DNA from 2 places in the Paenibacillus sp. FSL K6-1318 genome. Region 1 is predicted to be linked to the other one. Evidence: riboswitches for the same ligand, from Rfam matches in the RefSeq annotation. Region 1 holds a riboswitch; the other holds the start of a gene.

The links. A riboswitch is a leader RNA that binds a small molecule or an ion and turns the genes downstream of it on or off. The one in region 1 is predicted to bind thiamine pyrophosphate.
Region 2: another riboswitch for thiamine pyrophosphate. It lies ahead of NYE45_RS04385 (ECF transporter S component); the one in region 1 lies ahead of thiC (phosphomethylpyrimidine synthase ThiC).

What each region holds. Positions count from the first base shown of each region.
Region 1 is NZ_CP150270.1:720,500-724,931, forward strand. It holds gene NYE45_RS03345 (alpha/beta hydrolase) at 1-332, opposite strand, end outside; gene NYE45_RS03350 (IclR family transcriptional regulator) at 693-1,436, shown strand; TPP riboswitch at 1,585-1,698, shown strand; gene thiC (phosphomethylpyrimidine synthase ThiC) at 2,121-3,905, shown strand; gene NYE45_RS03360 (aspartate/glutamate racemase family protein) at 4,243-4,432, opposite strand, start outside.
Region 2 is NZ_CP150270.1:989,604-994,035, forward strand. It holds gene NYE45_RS04375 (radical SAM/SPASM domain-containing protein) at 1-448, shown strand, start outside; gene NYE45_RS04380 (pectate lyase) at 776-1,444, shown strand; TPP riboswitch at 1,489-1,597, shown strand; gene NYE45_RS04385 (ECF transporter S component) at 1,829-2,422, shown strand; gene NYE45_RS04390 (ABC transporter ATP-binding protein) at 2,423-3,994, shown strand; gene NYE45_RS04395 (energy-coupling factor transporter transmembrane component T) at 3,969-4,432, shown strand, end outside.

The DNA.
Region 1 (4,432 bases):
CTGAAGATGATCGTTTTGCTCGCGGCATTGTCAGCCGGAATATACCATCCCTGCATCGTGCGGCTGCCATCTGCTGCCGGGAACGTGATGTCTTCATACTTCATGTTCTTGGCCTGCATCGGATTGGAGAAGACCGGCGCTACCGTTGGATTGGATAATACCCATGCGATATAACCATGCAGTGCAATAAAACAAAACAGTAGAAAAAATACAACGGAGAGCAGCAACGCTACGATAATATGTTTGAACCGAATCAGCCTCGGTGATAGCGAAGAGGGCAGATCGGACACTTTTGTTTGCAGCGGGGCTTCGCTCTGGGATGTTGGATACATGAATGCCCCTCCTTTGAAGTTCAGTTGAAGATAACAACGACATGAAAAGAGAATTCCGTCTATTTCAATAGCCTGCTTCAGAGCGATATCTTAATGTAATATATCTTTATCGTATGTTCCAATATAGTCAAAGTCAATTGATTGAGGGCATTTGTTACGCAATTGTTATATAGTTCTTAAGATATATGGGTAACATTACCTTAGTGTGCAAATTACAGGGGATTAAGTCTTATAAAAAGGAAAAATTTACACTTTGGCCTATTCTGAATTTGGCTCTTTTTGGTTTACAGATGAGACCGTTTCTCATATAATTTATGTAACCAAGTTTCATGTGATGAAACATGAGGAGGGCATTATGCCATGGAAGATCGTAAGTTAACCGTCCGGGCTGTGGAACGGGCGCTGGATATATTATTATGTTTTACCACACGCAGTGATCTGGGACTCACCGAGATTGCCAGTCAGATTGGGCTGCACAAAAGTACAGTGCATCGCTTGATGGCAACGCTGGAGGATCGAGGATTTGTGATCCGGGATGCGGCAACGGAGAAGTACCGACTTGGCATCCGAATCTGGGAACTGTCAGCTCATATGTCCCGCAGTGATGATCCGGCTATTCTATTGCTGCCTGCGATGGAGCGACTGAGAGATCGATTGGGGGAGACGGTAAGTCTGTACCTGCGAGATGGCAGTGAACGGATTCGGATTCAGGCGGTGCAAAGTGATCAGGCGATCCGCCGTGTCGCTCCCGTTGGTGTTAGACTCCCGTTGTCTGTGGGGGCTTCCAGCAAAGTCCTGATGGCTTTTGCCACGGACGAGGATCGTGAAGAGCTGATGAATGGACCGGAATGGCCAGTGTTTATTGATCCTGCGGTGTATTTGGCGCAGATGGGAGACATCCGGGATAACGGATATGCCACGAGTTATGAGGAGCGTGAGCCGGGGGCTGCCGCGGTATCGGTACCGATTATGGATCGCAGAGGTAATATAGCAGCTGCCCTCTCGGTATCGGGTCCTGTCAGTCGACTTTCACAGGAGACATTGCATGAATATGCGCCTGTATTAAAGGAAGCCGCTACGCAGATGGGCCTCATGTTATCCTGATGTTGATGTAAGGTTCGTCTCCAATGGAGTTGATCATTTGGAATATAAAGGTTGTTTTTATGTTCCGGTTGCGCTAATCTGTTATGGACGGCCCATCGGGGCCAGCTGCATTGAATATGAACGGCGGCATGTGTATGCTGCAACTTGTTAACGTTACTGGGGGAGTCCGAATTGTCCGGACTGAGACGGAATCGCATGAGATTCCGGACCCTTTGCACCTGATCTGGATCATACCAGCGTAGGGAAGTAATCGGCGATATGACCACAAACACCACATGATGTGACCCCTGTAGTCTCCGTAAGGAGCTGCATGAAGGTGCATTATTGGTGATGGACATTAAAAGTCGGTTCCTTCGGGGGCCGGCTTTTTTTATATACAGTGAACGGGCGATATAGAAGCGGATTCTAGGGCTCCTTTTTCAATAACCTGCGAAAGTGGGCTTGGATGATGAGAGAGAAGTCACCATAGATTCATGATCTGTGGCAGCCTCCGTCTGTTGTTAACTGTACATGAATGATGTCTCCTCTGGTCTGGTGTAGGATCGCTCTTTCTTCTCTGCATTGCGCATGATTTGGGACAGGTACGTAACCAAGCTAATGATGATACCAACCAAGCCAAGCGAATGAACACTAAGGAGGAGATGAGCGAACATGAGTAAAGGAAATCAAACGGGACAACAAGCGATGGAACAGGAACATAACGGTCAGCCGGTGGAAAAGGAAACAGGGACGACCGCACGGGTTCAGCCCTTTCCCGGTAGCCGCAAAGTCTACATTCAGGGCTCACGGCCGGACATTGCTGTTCCGGAGCGTGAGATAGCCCTTCATGACACGAATACTCCCCAAGGGGTGGAGCATAACGAACCGCTGCGTGTCTACGATACGAGCGGCCCCATGACCGATCCCGCATTTCATGCGGATATCCGTGCAGGTCTACCAGCACTGCGCACTCGTTGGATCACGGAGCGTGGCGATGTCGAGGCTTATCAAGGCCGTACGGTTAAACCGGAGGATAACGGACTGAAGCCCGGAGGGAAGAGAGCCGGCGCCGAAGAGTACCCTGGATTGCGTGGCAAACCGCTGCGAGCACAGCCAGGACGCTGCGTGACTCAGATGCATTATGCGAGGCAGGGAGTCATTACGGCAGAGATGGAGTTCGCCGCTATTCGTGAAGGCGTGGAACCGGAATTTGTACGGCAGGAGCTGGCGAGTGGACGGGCCATTCTGCCATCCAACATTAATCACCCGGAGAGTGAGCCGATGTTGATCGGTCGTCATTTTCACGTGAAGATCAATGCCAACATTGGTAATTCTGCCGTATCCTCTTCCATCGAGGAAGAGGTGGAGAAGATGACTTGGGCAGTACGCTGGGGATCGGATACGGTGATGGATCTGTCCACAGGCAAAAACATTCATACCACCCGGGAATGGATCATCCGCAATTCACCTGTGCCGATTGGCACGGTGCCGCTCTATCAGGCGCTGGAGAAGGTGAATGGCGAAGCGGAAGCGCTGACCTGGGAGTTGTACCGTGACACGCTCATTGAGCAGGCAGAGCAGGGCGTGGACTACTTTACGATTCATGCAGGCGTACTGCTGCGTTATATCCCGATGACGGCCAAGCGGATGACAGGCATAGTGTCTCGAGGCGGGTCCATTATGGCGGCATGGTGCCTTGCGCATCATCAGGAGAATTTTTTGTACACCCATTTTGAAGAAATCTGCAAGATTATGAAAAGGTATGATGTGGCATTTTCACTGGGAGATGGACTTCGTCCAGGCAGTATCTACGATGCCAACGATGAAGCGCAGATGGCGGAACTGGCTACGCTCGGGGAACTGACGCAGATCGCGTGGAAGCATGATGTGCAGGTGATGATCGAAGGTCCGGGGCACGTGCCGATGCATAAGATCAAGGAGAATGTGGACTTGCAGATGGAGATATGTAAAGAGGCACCGTTCTATACGCTGGGGCCGCTAACGACTGACATTGCGCCAGGATACGATCACATCACGTCCGCCATTGGGGCGGCCATGATTGGCTGGTTCGGCACGTCCATGCTCTGTTATGTTACGCCTAAAGAACATCTGGGCCTGCCCAACAAGGATGATGTGCGCGAAGGGGTTATCGCCTACAAGATCGCTGCTCATGCCGCCGATCTGGCGAAAGGCCATCCACGTGCTCAGCGCCGGGATGATGCATTGTCCAAGGCACGCTTCGAGTTCCGCTGGCGTGACCAGTTCAACCTGTCACTGGACCCTGAACGTGCGATGTCCTACCATGATGAGACACTGCCAGCAGAAGGGGCCAAAGAAGCTCATTTCTGCTCGATGTGCGGTCCGAAGTTCTGTAGCATGCGCATTACGCAGGACATTCGTACCTTTGCGGCGGACAAAGGATTGTCCGAGAATGAGGCTGTAGCAGCGGGCATGCAGGAAAAGGCCGAGGAATATCGGACACGCTCCTAGGCGTCATTACAGCGTAAGCTGGGCAGTCTGATATAGAGATAAAGCCGTTCTTCTCTGAAATGACAGAGAGGGACGGCTTGTTTTGATTCTGTGACATGATTGTATTTTAAACTAGGCTAGCGCTCTCCAGGTTCTTCAGAATTAGCTTTATAATTGTTCCGGGTCCATATCTTATACAGAATGCCTGCGATAACAAATAGGAGGGCGTCACTGAGTTTAGGAGCTCCTCCATATAGAAATGCAGAGCAGGCAAAACCCACTATGAACAGTACAATAATATAGAGGAAACGCATATTAGTTCACCTCGTTAATTAATGGTGTTTGTCAGTAAGTGATTTCATTGCGGAGTCACGCCCAAATTCTTCTCCAAATACGTTGCAAGCGATGCCAGCGGGCTATGGATTGGAATACCGCGATCTACTGTAACCTGTGCAGCGGCGGGAGCCATAGACAGTTGGGCTGCCACTACCGTTTTACCCGGATACTGCTCAGCAATCTGCTGTAAGCCTTCTCGTACCGCTTCGAGA
Region 2 (4,432 bases), 270 kb from region 1:
CCGGCTGTGGAATCTGACGCAGGATAACTTCACGAATGCTCAGATGAATCGAAATCGGGAGACTCTTGAAGTACTGGAACGTGAATTCAATCTGGACTTCCGTATTGAGGAAAAAGTAGTTCCAGGCAGCGGGGTCAAAATTGCCCCGAATGTATACCTGAATCAGGACCATGAGTTCCAGTGGCCAAGTCTGGATGCACCCGAAGATGACGGCAAAGGCTTTTGCCATGCGCTTCGCGGTCAGGCAGCTGTACTTGTAGACGGAACGGTGGTTCCATGCTGTCTCGATGGCGAGGGTGTCATTAATCTCGGTAACGTGCACGAGAAGTCATTCTCGGAGATTATTGAGGGTGAGCGAGCGAACAATCTGGTATATGGTTTCTCCAAGCGCGAAGCTGTGGAAGAGTTGTGTCGAAAGTGCGGGTATCGTCAGCGGTTTGGAGCCTAGAATATATTAGTGAGTATACTTAACTCTCTATAAGATCACGTTGTCTGTAACAGATGATGTGGTCTTTGTTGTGTTATTGAGGTTGTAAATAGAGCATATCCGAAGTTGATATCAGTACATCACAAGTAGACACGATACCGCAAAACATGCTGAAACATCAGGTTCTATGCTGGAAAATGATTACGTGACCTAATGATTATTCTCGTAACATTCCTTTATTTGGTAGGATCAGGGTAGGTTCTGAAAACAGAGATTTCTCTCTTAGTTTATATGAAGACAAGTCTCTGCTTGAACCCATTCAATCCAAATAAGGGAGGATGTTTATTCATGAAAAAGATGTTGACGGTATTGTTGTCGGTTGGTCTGCTTGCTTCTGCATTTGGTGCAATTCCGGTGTCTGCAGCTCCCGAGATCGTGAAGACAACGATTATTGTTCCTAAAGGAACGACGTATGATGGGAAAGGCAAAAGTGTTGCTGCAGATCCCAAAACATTAGGAGATGGCAGCCAGGCCGAGAACCAGAAGCCTATTTTCCGATTAGAAGCAGGAGCTACGTTAAAAAATGTTGTGATTGAAGCACCAGCTGCGGATGGCGTGCACTGTTATGGCAACTGCAATATTGAGAATGTAACCTGGAAGGATGTCGGTGAGGATGCGCTCACGCTGAAATCCGCAGGGACTGTAAATATCACGGGTGGTGCAGCGTACAAGGCCTATGACAAAGTGTTCCAGATGAATGCATCTGGTACGATTAATATTAAAAATTTCAGAGCGGATGATATCGGCAAGCTGGTGCGTCAAAATGGCGGAACGTCCTATACGGTCACGATGAATGTGTCCAACTCGGACATTTCCAATGTGAAGGATTCCATCCTGCGGACAGATAGCAGCTCTACTGTAGGTAAAATCACAAATACACGTTATTCCAAAGTGCCAACGCTGTTCAAGGGCTTTGCTTCAGGGAAAACGAGCCAGTCCGGAAACACGCAATATTAAAGGATTGCCACAAATACCCATCTGATGTACATTAGAAGCAATGAAATAAGTGAACCGGGAGCTCAATGAAGTTGGGCTGAGAGAGTGGCCTTGTGCCGCTGACCGTACATCTGATCTGGGTAATGCCAGCGTAGAGAACATGGATTTACAATGTGTAAGGGTGAAATGTGCAAATTAATGAGGAAAACAACATGACTTCTTTCAGCTGCGGTGGTTGGTCTGCTGCAACGGAGAGGGAATGATTGATAATCCGTCTTTTCGACATCCATCCAATACATCGTTGTGAGGATTGTATCCTGTGCGTAAGGCCTGCCCGGAACCGGGGAGGCTTTTTTTGTTTACTTTTATAACCCCCACAGGGAGCAGAGGAAGGAAGTAGAGAACATGGGAGCAACAGCAGGCAACAAACGATTGAAACTAACGGATATTCTGGTAACCATCGTGATCGCAGTGGTGTTTGGGGTGATCTACAAGATATGGGGACCTACGTATGACCTGATGAAACCATTCGGCGTTCATGCGGAGCAGATGATCTACGGCATGTGGTTTATGGCGGGCACGTTTGCTTTTGTTATCATTCGTAAACCAGGTGTGGCGATTCTTGCTGAGGTTGCGGCTTCAACGGTGAGTGCTTTTCTAGGCAGTGAATGGGGCATGTCCACACTGGTGTATGGTCTGTTGCAAGGACTGGGAGCCGAGATATTCTTCGCCGCATTTCTGTATCGTAAAACCAATCTGTTTGTCACGTGTCTTGCAGCCATAGGAGCCGCCGCGGCTTCGCTCTTGCTGGATTACCAGTACGGGTATATTGATTCACTCTCGGTGTGGAACTATACGTTATTTATTGGGTTCCGCTTTATTGGAAGTATCCTGATTGCCGGAGTGTTCGCTTATTATCTCGCCAAAGCATTGGAACTGACAGGTGTAACGCGTTCGCTCAGACCGGTATCCAAACAAGATTATGAGGCTCTGGATTAGATGAACGGGGAAGGGAATTCGCAAGCGGTAAGTGTGACGAATCTAAGATGCAAGTTCCCGGGAGAGAAGGCCTTGGTATTCCAAGGCTTGTCTCTCTCTGTGCGTCAAGGGGAGAAAGTGTTGTTGCTTGGACCGAGCGGCTCCGGGAAATCGACGTTATTACAAATATTGAGCGGTCTGATACCACGTTCAGTTGAGATCCCGATGAAATGTGATGATATCCAGGTTCCGACAAAGGCCGGAGTGGTCTTTCAAGACCCGGATACCCAGTTCTGTATGTCCTATACGGATGAGGAGATCGCATTTGTGCTGGAAAACCGGAATATTCCGCGTGAAGAGATGGCGGGGCTGATTGAATATTATCTGGATCAGGTGGGGTTATCCTTTGAACAAAATCGGACATTGATTCAATCGATGTCTCAGGGGATGAAGCAGCGTCTTGCGATCGCTTCGATGCTTGCCATGGACCCGGAGGTGTTGTTTCTGGATGAACCCACTGCACTGCTGGATGATGCGGGGACTTTCCAAGTGTGGGATACCGTCAAACGGATTGCCAGTGACAAAACGTTAATTATCGTTGAACATAAAATCAATGAGATTGTCGATATGGTCGACCGCATCGTTGTGATATCACCTGAAGGAAAGATCGTGGCAGATGGGCCAGCACAGCAGGTATTCACGGATGAACGTGACAAGCTGAAGGCTTATGGAATCTGGTATCCGGGCGTGTGGGAGGAGCGCGAGCAGGCAACCAAGGAAGAACAGGAAAGTATCTCTGGAGAGCTACAAATGTGTGTGGATCAGAGCTTTCCGAGCTTGGAAGCACAGCAATCGTCTGGTTTATCCGAAAGAATGGGGATATTCCCCCTATCTAATGTATCATCCTTATCGCATGTAGCGCCGCTCTATCAGCCTGCACTGGATTTGCAGCAGTTTACCGGATGGCGTGGGAAAACATCCTCCATTCAGGTGGAACAGGCCAAGGTATGGCATGGAGACTGGATCGGTGTTGTGGGAGCCAATGGTGCAGGCAAGAGTTCATTGTTATTATCCCTGATGAATATTTTGAAGACGACAGGTCACTATGAGGTGGATGGTCATCCCTCTGGCAAAACGGAGCAACTCGCAGATCGAATTGCGTTTGTATTTCAGAATCCGGAATTTCAATTTGTGACCAACACCGTCGCGGAAGAAGTGGAATTCTCTTTGCTTGGGGGCAGGCTTACTACAAAAGAAAGACATGACAGGACTGAGCATATGCTGAAGCAATTTGGGCTAATCGATCTGTCCGAGCGTCATCCTTACCAATTATCGATGGGGCAGAAACGACGCTTGAGTGTTGCCTCCGCACTGGTGAGAGAGCAGCGTATTTTGCTGTTGGATGAACCTACATTTGGACAGGATGCCCGTAATACGTTTGCCATGCTGGCACAACTGGAGCAATTGCGGCGTGAAGGAACAGCCATCGTTATGGTTACCCATGACCGTGAGATTGTAAAAAGATATTGCACCCGAATCTGGACGGTGGATGACGGGAGGTTATCTGATGCAACTGTCGTTTCCTCACCGTGAAACCTGGCTTCATGCCGTCAATCCCGGCTTGAAGATGATTATACTGACATTGATGTTTGTCTTTGTTATCCTTATTCACAATCTGAATGTAATGGCCAACGTCGCGGTAGCTATGTTGCTGTTACTGTGCTGGACAGGCCACCCGTGGTACAGATTGCTCCTGTATGCATCACCATTCATTCTGGTATTTATCTCTACGTCTACAGGTATGATGATGTTTGGTAAGGGAGAGACCACGTGGTATAAGTGGGGGCTGATTCATATTACAGAAGAGAGCTTCTATCGCGGACTACACTTAGGATTTCGCTCGCTGAGCATGGCAGCGGCTGGCTTGCTGTTCGGACTGACAACCAAGCCTGTAAGACTATTTTATTCTCTGATGCAGCAGTGGAAGCTTCCCGCAAAATATGCCTATAGCTTTCTGGCGGCGATGCGCAT